Regions from separate parts of the Rhodococcus sp. 7Tela_A2 genome, predicted to be linked through region 1. Evidence: predicted binding sites of a transcription regulator. Region 1 holds the regulator's gene; the other holds the start of a gene.
The links. The regulator HspR, encoded in region 1, represses chaperone genes until heat shock. The targets are predictions, from matches to a motif close to ANNTGAGTNNNNNNNACTCANNT.
Positions count from the first base shown of each region.

Region 1 (4,876 bases):
GTCGAGAACGGGGACGGCGAGGAGGTCCGCGTCGAGGAGATCGTCTCCACCGAAGCGGAACTCGCGGAACGTACCGCGGATCTGCAGCGCGTCTCCGCGGAGTACACCAACTACCGTCGCCGGGCCGAACGCGAGAAGGCCGCCATCGGCGAGTCCGCGAAGGCCTCGGTGGTGGCGCAGTTCCTCGACGTCGTCGACGATCTGGATCGGGCCCGTGCCCACGGCGACCTCGAATCCGGACCGCTGAAGGCGGTGAGCGACAAGCTCACCCGCATTCTGACCGGACTCGGCCTCGTCGGCTTCGGCGACGAGGGCGACGTGTTCGATCCGGAACTGCACGAAGCGGTCCAGATGGAAGGCGACGGCAGCAACCCGGTGCTGGGCACGATCCTGCGCAAGGGTTACCGCGTCGGCGACCGGATTCTGCGGCATGCGATGGTGACTGTCACCGACGGCGATCCGGCGGACACGCCGGAGCAATCGCCGTCCGACAGCGCCGGCACAGAGTAAGAACAACAAGAGCGAGAGGAGGAGACGCCCGGTGAGCCAGCGGGAGTGGATCGAAAAGGACTTCTACAAGGACCTGGGCGTCTCGTCCGACGCTTCGCAAGAAGACATCAAGAAGGCCTACCGCAAGTTGGCTCGGGATCTGCATCCCGATGCCAACCCCGGCGATGCCGCGGCCGAGGAGCGGTTCAAGTCGGTCAGCGAGGCGAACGCCGTGCTGTCCGACCCGGCCAAGCGCAAGGAATACGACGAGACCCGCCGGATGTTCGCGTCCGGAGGTTATGGCGGCGGCTTCCAGCCCAGCGGAGGCGGATTCTCCGGGGGCAGCACCACATTCGACCTCGGTGACCTCTTCGGGGGCGGCGGGGCCGGCGACGGTGGATTGGGCGACCTCTTCGGAGGGCTCTTCAACCGCGGTGCGACACCCGGGGGCGGTGCGAACCGCTCGCGGCCACGCCGCGGCGGCGACATCGAGACCGAGACGACCCTCGACTTCCGTGACGCCGTGCAAGGCGTCACCGTTCCGTTGCGTCTGACCAGTCCCGCGCCGTGCACCACCTGCCACGGCAGCGGCGCCGAGCCGGGCACCAGCCCGCGGGTGTGCCCGCAGTGCAACGGAAGCGGGATCGTCTCCCGCAACCAGGGCGCCTTCGGATTCTCCGAGCCGTGCGACGAATGCCGCGGTTCGGGCTCGATCATCGACAGCCCGTGCCGTGACTGCCGCGGCAGCGGCGTCCAGGAGCGCACCCGCACCATCACCGTGCGCGTACCTCCGGGCATCAAGGACGGTTCCCGCATCCGCCTCGCCGGGCAAGGCGAGGCCGGCCTGCGGGGTGCGCCGTCGGGCGACCTCTTCGTCGTCGTGCACGTCCGGCCCGACCGCGTGTTCGGCCGGGACGGCGACAACCTGACACTCGTATTGCCGGTCAGCTACGGAGAACTCGTGCTCGGCAGCACCGTGTCGGTTCCCACGCTCGACGGCCGGGTCGGTCTCAAGATCCCGGCGGGCACGGCCGACGGCCGGGTTCTGCGGGTGCGTGGCCGCGGCGTCCCCAAGCGCGGGGGCGGTGCGGGAGATCTGCTCGTGACCGTCAAGGTCGCCATCCCGCAGAAGCTCGACGAACAGGCGACGGAAGCGCTGCGCGATTATCTTCGTGCCGAAGAGGCCGGCGGATTCGACCCGCGTGAAGGATGGGCAGGTGCGTGATGAGCGATACGGGAACTCCCCGGAATCTCCCGCCGGATCCCGATGCGCGTGTCTATGTCATCTCGGTCGCCGCAGAACTCGCCGGGATGCACGCCCAGACACTGCGTAACTACGACCGGCTGGGACTGGTTACCCCGCACCGCACCAGCGGTGGCGGACGGCGTTATTCGCCGCGCGACGTCGAACTGCTCCGTGAGGTGCAGCGGCTTTCCCAGGACGAAGGTGTCAACCTCGCCGGGATCAAACGGATCATCGAGTTGACCAACCACGTCGAGGCACTGCAGCAGCGGGTCGCGGAACTGTCCACCGAGGTCGCGCAGTTGCGCTCCGCACGGCGTGATCTGGTGCCCGTGCCGCGCACCAACGCGCTGGTCGTGTGGAAGCCGAGGCACGCGCGCGAATCCTGACGCACAACAGCACAAACCCCCACGTCCGACAGGGCGCGGGGGTTTCGCTTTTCAGTTTCGCTTTTCAGGGGCGTGCGACGCCCGGTAGCAGCGGTGTCGGGAACCGCGGTGTCAGGAACTGCCCCGACCGATCGTGTACGTGACGTTCATGAACGGAAAGCCGGCATCGACCTGCGCGGCAGCGGTGTACGCATGCCTGTTGGCGCCGTCGATCCGCGTGCCGTCGGCATTGGCGATCCCCGTGCCGTGGTTACTGGCCATGAGCACGGCGGTGGCCTCGCCCGGCATCGTGTAGGTGACCTGCATGCCGAATCCGCGTCGATCGGCACTTCCCGCGGTCACGACTTCCGTTGTGTGCGCCGGGACGACGCTCGCCGGTTCGTTCACCCACTGCCCGTAGGGAATGGTCGCCGCGCCGAGCACCATGGGCGCGTCGGTGTCGTTGGTGACCGTCAGCGTGATGGTCGGCGCGTCTGCGGGAAGGGTCTCGCTGCTCGCCGCTGCGGGAGCAGTGAGGGTGGCCGCCGCAGTCAGGGCGACGGCGGCACATACGCGGGTGCGGTACTTCATGGTGCTCCTGCGGTCGACGAGTCGAGGCCGCCGGTTCGGGACGGCCGGCAAAGTGTACCCACGAGTACGGAGCAAGGGTAAGAGACGTCCGGGACCTGCTGTCAGGCCGGGACGAGATCGCTGACCTGGGCGACGAGTTCCAGCGACCGCAACCACGCGTCGCGTCCGGGAGCCGACGACACGACGATCAGTTCGTCGGCCTGCGCGCGCTCGGTAAAGCGGTCGAGGTAGTCGCGCACCTCGGCCGGGGTGCCCACCGCGGTGTTCTTCAGCATCGTGAGGACCTGGTAGCCGGCGGGGGAGTCGAGGAGCAGATCGATCTCCTCCTCGGTGAACGTGCGCCCACGCCCGACCATCTGCACGACGCGTGAACGCTTGGTGGCTTCGAACATCGCTGCCGCTTCGTCGGCGGTATCCGCGGCAATGACACCTACACCGGCGATGACGTACGGCTCCGGGTGCTGCTCGGACGGCTGGTACTCGCGGCGGTACAGCGTGACTGCCTCCTCGAGAGCCTGCGGCGCGAAATGCGACGCGAACGCGTAGGGAAGACCCAGCAGGGCAGCAAGTTTCGCGCCGAAGAGCGATGAGCCCAGAATGTACAGCGGCACATCGGTGCCCTTACCCGGAACCGCGTCGACACCCGGGATGCGCGAGGCACCCTTCAGATACCCCTGGAGTTCGAGGACGTCCTGGGGGAAGCTGTCGGCCGACGACGGGTCGCGTCGCAACGCCCGCATCGTCTTCTGGTCGCTGCCCGGTGCCCGGCCCAGCCCCAGATCGATGCGACCGGGATGCAGCGTCGCGAGCGTGCCGAACTGCTCGGCGATCGTCAGCGGCGAATGGTTCGGGAGCATGATGCCGCCGGCGCCGAGCCGGATCGACGACGTGTGCGCCGCGACGTGCGCGATCAGCACGCTCGTCGCAGACGACGCGATGGTCGGCATGTTGTGGTGCTCGGCGTACCAGATCCGGTGGTACCCCCACCGTTCGGCGAGCTGTGCCATCTTCACGCTGGCGTCGAAACTGTCGCGAGCGGTTTCACCCTCGCCGATATGGGCCAAATCGAGGATGGAGAGAGGAACAGTCACCGAGAATCCTTCGTCCGGGGCCCGCCACCGGCAGCTGGGCACACCCTGGGTGCAACCCGGGGTAGCCGCCCGCTATTCCGGGAGGCGGCCGTCACAGCCGGTCGAAGTGCCCATAGGTGCCGCGGTAGAACAGCAACGGGCCGTTGGACGGCAGCGCTGTCAGGCCGGTGACGCGTGCCACCACGATCGTATGGTCGCCGGCGTCGTGCTCCGTTTCCACGGTCGCCTCCACGCGGGCGAGCGCGCCGTCGAGGGCAGGGGCACCGTTGTCGCCGGGCACCCAGTCGACGCCGCGGAACTTGTTGCCACCGCTGACGGCGAACGCCGCGCACAACGTGCGCTGGCTCTCCGCGAGGACGTTGATGGCGAGAGTGCCGATCTCGCGGATGCGCGGCCACGTCGTGGACGTGCGAGCGGGGCAGAAGGAGACCAGCGGCGGGTCCAGCGACACCGAGGTGAACGACTGGCACGCGAAGCCGAGCGGCGCGTCGCCGTCGAGCGCGGTGATGACCGTGACTCCCGTGCAGAAGTTGCCCATCACGTCGCGCATCGTGCGCGGATCCAGCACCGCATGTTCTGCCGTCATCGAAGGGCTCCTCTCACCGTCCGTATTCCCTCCAGTGTCCGTCATGCTCGTGGGGGCTTCACGCCTGGTATCCCGCAGAGCGGGAAGGAAGCGGTGGTTGTCTGCCCCGGCGCCGGTCAACGCAACCCCGCGACGCCTACGCGAGCGCGTTCAGGGCCGGGCACCCGGGGTCACCAGGACGCAACGCGTGCCCGTGAAGATCGTGGGCATGCACTTGTTGCAGTGGATGCACAACGATCGGTGGCTCGGTTCGTCGGCAATCCGGTTGATCAGGTCCGGCTCTCGCAGGAGTGCGCGCGCCATGGCGACGAATTCGAAGCCTTCGGCCATCGCGGTGTCCATGCCTGCGCGGTCCGTCACACCACCCAGGAGAACCAGTGGCATCTTCACGGCCGCGCGGATCTGACGCGCGTCCTCGAGCATGTAGAGATCTCGATAAGGATATGACTTGAGAAAGTGCTTGCCTACGAGCTTCATTCCGGTGCGGACCGGCTCGCGCATCTCCGCG
Region 1 covers NZ_JAXION010000041.1:6,965-11,840, forward strand. Annotated here, with positions in the region: gene grpE (nucleotide exchange factor GrpE) at 1-510, shown strand, start outside; gene dnaJ (molecular chaperone DnaJ) at 542-1,714, shown strand; gene TVH25_RS10025 (heat shock protein transcriptional repressor HspR) at 1,714-2,121, shown strand; gene TVH25_RS10030 (hypothetical protein) at 2,233-2,691, opposite strand; gene TVH25_RS10035 (LLM class flavin-dependent oxidoreductase) at 2,793-3,782, opposite strand; gene TVH25_RS10040 (flavin reductase family protein) at 3,874-4,368, opposite strand; gene TVH25_RS10045 (NADH:flavin oxidoreductase) at 4,519-4,876, opposite strand, start outside.

Region 2 (4,876 bases), on a different contig from region 1:
GAATCGGCCAGGGGTCATCTGTCGCGATGCTGTCGAAGAACCGGCCGGAAGTCCTCATCTCGATGGGTGCGACGATGGTCGCCGGATGCCGCAACAGTGCGCTCAATCCGATGGGTTCGCTCGCCGATCACCTGTACATCACCTCCGATGCCGAGATCGAGACCCTCATCTTCGATCCGGATCACTTCGAGGAGCGGGCCGCCGAGCTGCAAGCCCAGATCCCGACCTTGAAGAATCTGTTCTCCCTCGGTCCGTCGGCTGTGGGCACGGACATCCTCGCGCTCGCCGATCAGTTCACCGAGCAACGCCTCGTGGCTGCTCCGGTGTCGGCCGAGGACACGTCGTCGATGGTCTACACCGGGGGAACCACCGGAAAGCCGAAGGGCGTGATGGGGTCGTTCCGGTCCGGCGCGGCGCTCAACCAGATCCAGATGGCGGAGTGGCAGTGGCCCGACCAGCCGCGCTTTCTGATCTGCACCCCGCTGTCCCACGCCGGCGCCGCGTTCTTCGTGCCGACGCTGCTGCGCGGCGGCTGCCTCTACGTGCTGCCGTACTTCGAACCCGGCCTCGTCCTCGAGACCATCGAGAAGCACCGCATCAACGCCACGATGCTCGTACCCACGATGATCTATCTGCTGCTCGACCACCCCGACTTCGACGCGCGCGACCTGTCGAGCCTCGACACGCTCTTCTACGGCGCGTCGGCGATGTCACCCGCCCGGCTCCAGGAAGGGATCGAGCGCCTCGGGCAGGTGTTCTTCCAGTTCTACGGGCAGTCCGAGTGCGGCATGACGATCTCGGTGCTGCGCAAAGAGGAACACCTCGCCGACGATCCGGAACGACTCGCCTCGTGCGGACGTCCGGTGCCATGGCTCGACGTACGCCTGCTCGACGACGACCTGCGCGAAGTGCCACAAGGGGAACTCGGCGAGATCTGCGTGCGCGGCCCGCTCGTCATGAAGGGGTACTGGAAGAAGCCCGACGAGACGGCAGAAGCGCTGCGCGGTGGGTGGCTGCACACGGGCGATGTCGCGCGTGCCGACAAGCACGGCTTCCTCACCATCGTCGACCGCAAGAAGGACATGATCGTCACCGGCGGCTTCAACGTGTTCCCCCGGGAGATCGAGGACGCGATCTCGTCCCACCCCGCCGTCGCCTCGGTGGCGGTCGTCGGTGTGCCCGACCAGAAGTGGGGTGAGGCGGTCAAGGCATGCGTCGTGCTGCGTGACGGCCAGACCGTGACCGCGGAAGAACTGATCGAGAAGGTCCGTGCGGCCAAGGGATCCGTGCACGCTCCCAAGTCCGTGGACTTTCTCGATTCGCTGCCGCTCACGCCCCTCGGCAAGCTCGACAAGAAGACGCTCCGCGCGTCGTACCGCTAGATCTGCCGGCGCCGGAACGGCCGGCTTCCCTGCTCGATCGCTGCCTGACATACTCCGTCGCATGGCAAACGGGGGACCCCAGCGGGTCGAGGTGCGATTGGCCGTCGAGTATCCGGGGACAGGGACGGTGAATACGCGGGGTAGCGGGGCGATGAGGCCGGTCGAGCCGGTGCCGCCGATCTGTGCCCGCCACGGCGAACCCGAGGTCGACCGCGTGCGTGTCACCGTCTCGTCGGATGCGGTGCGCCCCCAGGGGAAGTCCGGTCGTATCGGCTCGGCCCTCGAAGCCGCGTACACCGTGCAGGTCGCTGCCGTGGAGTGGCCGACGTGCTCGCAGTGCGTCGCCGTCCGCGTGCGCTGGCAGATTGCCGCCGCCGCAACCTGTACGGTCCTCGGGATCGTCTTCCTGGCGTTGGTGTTCGCGCTCGTGCAGGGCGCGCCGAAGGTGTACGGGTTCGTGTTGCTCAGCGTCTTCGGGCTGTCGTTCCTGCCCATCTATGTTGCACTGCGCGTCATCGAACCGCGCCGGGCGGCGCTCGGTGTGACTCTCGCGGACTGCGGTTCGGAACTCGTGGTGTCGCAGGCGCATCCGGAGTTCGCCCGTGCGGTTGCCGCGCAACGCGCCTGACCGCAGTGCTTGCAGGCGCGGTGGTGACAGACGCGGCGGGTTTACAGCGGATCGAAGCTGATGTTCTGGCGCGGCGTGCCCGCCGCGGAGAGCGCGTAGATGGTGGTCCGGATCATCGACGGTGAGCCGGAGATCTGAATCTGGCGGTCGGCCCACGATCCGAACTGCCCGACGACCTTCCCGAGCTTGCCGTACATCGTGCGGTGGAGGCCCTTGGGCGTTTCCCGTACGGGAACCGGGTGCCACCAAGGGTTCTCCCTCTCCTCCACGACGGGAACCACCGTGAGCCACGGGTTGGTCATCGCGATCTGCCACAGCGTCTCGAGGTCGTAGAGGTCGCACGGGTACTTGCCGCCGTAGAACAGGTGCACTCGCGGATTGGTGCCGCGCATCGCCATCTCCATGATCTGCGCGCGGAGCGGTGCCAGGCCGGTGCCCGACGCGATCATGAGCACGTCCTGGCCGCTGTCGCGATCGACGCGCAGGCCACCGAGCGGCGGTCCGATCAGCCAGCGGTCACCGACGCGCACCTCGTTGACGAGCGCGGGACTGACCCAGCCGGAGGAGACGCGCCGCACGTGGAATTCGACCTGCCCGTGCGGGTTCGGCGGAATGGCGGCCGACAGGTAGCGCCACATGTGGGGTCGCTGGGGGATCTGCACGCTCATGTACTGCCCGGCGTAGTGCGGGATCGGTGTGTCGGTCTCGAGGCGGATGATCGCCACGTCGGGAAGGACTCGCTCGTGGCCGACGACCGTCGCGCCCCAGACCGCGGGCAGATCGTCGGTGGCCGCAGCGACGGCCATCGTTTCCACGAGCCGGCCGATCACCTCGGCCCAGGTCCGTTCCAGAGTGGCGGTCCACAGGATGATCGGGGTGCATTCACGGATCGCGAAGAGCAGCGCGTAGCCCGCCGAGCGGAAGTGTTCCGGCTTGACGCCGTACTTTCGGTGGTCGCGTGCGAGCTGTCCGAGGAAGGCTTCGACGGCACCGAAGTCGGTCAGCCGGTTGACGACCCATCCGATCGCGGTCGTGAACCGATGCCGCATGCTCTCCATGCCCGCCGGGAACAGTTCGCGAATGCCGGTCGACTCGGACCAGAGGGTGGTGTAGAACGCCGACGCGAACCGTTCAGGGCCGGTGGGGGTGGCCGCGATCGACGCGAAGCTCAATTGCACTCGCGCGATGGCGAAAGTCTCCAACGCCATCCTCCCACGTACTGCGCCTGCTGGACGCCGTCACTGTAGTCGGTCACGGAGCGGTCGGCTACACCGTGCGCCCCGATCTGTGGCTATGGTGTGAATCACAGCCGCAAGAAACTTGAGCGGAACAAACTCAATCTTGTATCCGTTGTGCATAGCGAACCTCGTGGACACCGGTCCGCAGGTATAGGAATCAGCAGTTTTCGAAGTGAAAGGGGCGTGCGGTGGATTCGTTCAACCCGACGACCAAGACTCAGGCCGCATTGACGGCCGCTCTCCAGGCGGCGTCCACCGCGGGCAACCCGGACATCCGGCCGGCACATCTTCTGGTGGCCCTGCTCGACCAGCCCGACGGCATCGCCGCTCCGCTCCTCGAAGCGGTGGGCGTGAACCCCGCCGCAGTGCGGAGCGAAGCCGAACGGCTCGTCGGTGCACTACCGCAGACCACCGGGGCGACCACCACACCCCAGCTCGGTCGCGAAGCGATCGCAGCGCTCTCCGCGGCGCAGAAGCTCGCGACCGAGCTCACCGACGAATTCGTCTCCACGGAGCACGTTCTCGTCGGTCTCGCCAGTGGTGACTCCGACGTCGCCAAGCTTCTCGTTGGTCAGGGTGCGACGCCCACGGCCCTGCGGGATGCCTTCACAGCCGTGCGCGGAAACCGCCGGGTGACCAACGCGGACCCGGAAGCCACCTACCAGGCACTCGAGAAGTACTCGACCGACCTCACGGCACGTGCTCGCGAGGGAAAGCTCGACCCGGTCATCGGCCGCGACAACGAGATTCGCCGCGTGGTGCAGGTGCTCTCGCGCCGCACCAAGAACAACCCGGTGCTCATCGGTGAACCCGGCGTCGGCAAGACCGCGATCGTCGAAGGGCTCGCCCAGCGCGTCGTCGCGGGCGACGTGCCCGAATCGCTGCGCGGCAAGACCGTCGTCGCCCTGGACCTCGGCGCGATGGTGGCCGGCGCGAAGTACCGCGGCGAGTTCGAAGAGCGTCTCAAGGCCGTTCTCGACGAGATCAAGGACTCCGCCGGCGAGATCATCACCTTCATCGACGAACTGCACACCATCGTCGGTGCCGGTGCGACCGGTGAGTCCGCGATGGACGCGGGCAACATGATCAAGCCGATGCTCGCGCGTGGTGAACTCCGCCTCGTCGGTGCGACCACCCTCGAGGAGTACCGCAAGTACATCGAGAAGGACGCCGCCCTCGAGCGGCGTTTCCAGCAGGTCTTCGTGGGGGAGCCGAGCGTCGAAGACACCGTCGGCATCCTGCGTGGCCTCAAGGAGCGGTACGAAGTGCACCACGGTGTGCGCATCACCGACTCTGCTCTCGTTGCCGCGGCGACGCTCTCGGACCGGTACATCACCTCGCGGTTCCTTCCCGACAAGGCCATCGACCTCGTCGACGAGGCAGCGTCGCGCCTGCGCATGGAGATCGACTCGCGTCCCGAGGAGATCGACACGGTCGAACGGATCGTCCGTCGCCTCGAGATCGAGGAGATGGCGCTGGAGAAGGAAACCGACGCCGCCTCCAAGGACCGCCTCGAAAAGCTGCGCGCCGAACTCGCGGACGAACGGGAACGGCTGAACCAGCTCACCACGCGCTGGCAGAACGAGAAGACCGCGATCGACTCCGTACGCCAGGTCAAGGAGCAGCTC
Region 2 covers NZ_JAXION010000087.1:1,230-6,105, forward strand. Annotated here, with positions in the region: gene TVH25_RS15620 (AMP-binding protein) at 1-1,382, shown strand, start outside; gene TVH25_RS15625 (hypothetical protein) at 1,534-2,010, shown strand; gene TVH25_RS15630 (FAD-binding oxidoreductase) at 2,052-3,212, opposite strand; gene clpB (ATP-dependent chaperone ClpB) at 3,437-4,876, shown strand, end outside.
Region 2: the regulator HspR is predicted to act here: its motif matches at 3,329-3,351, upstream of clpB (ATP-dependent chaperone ClpB).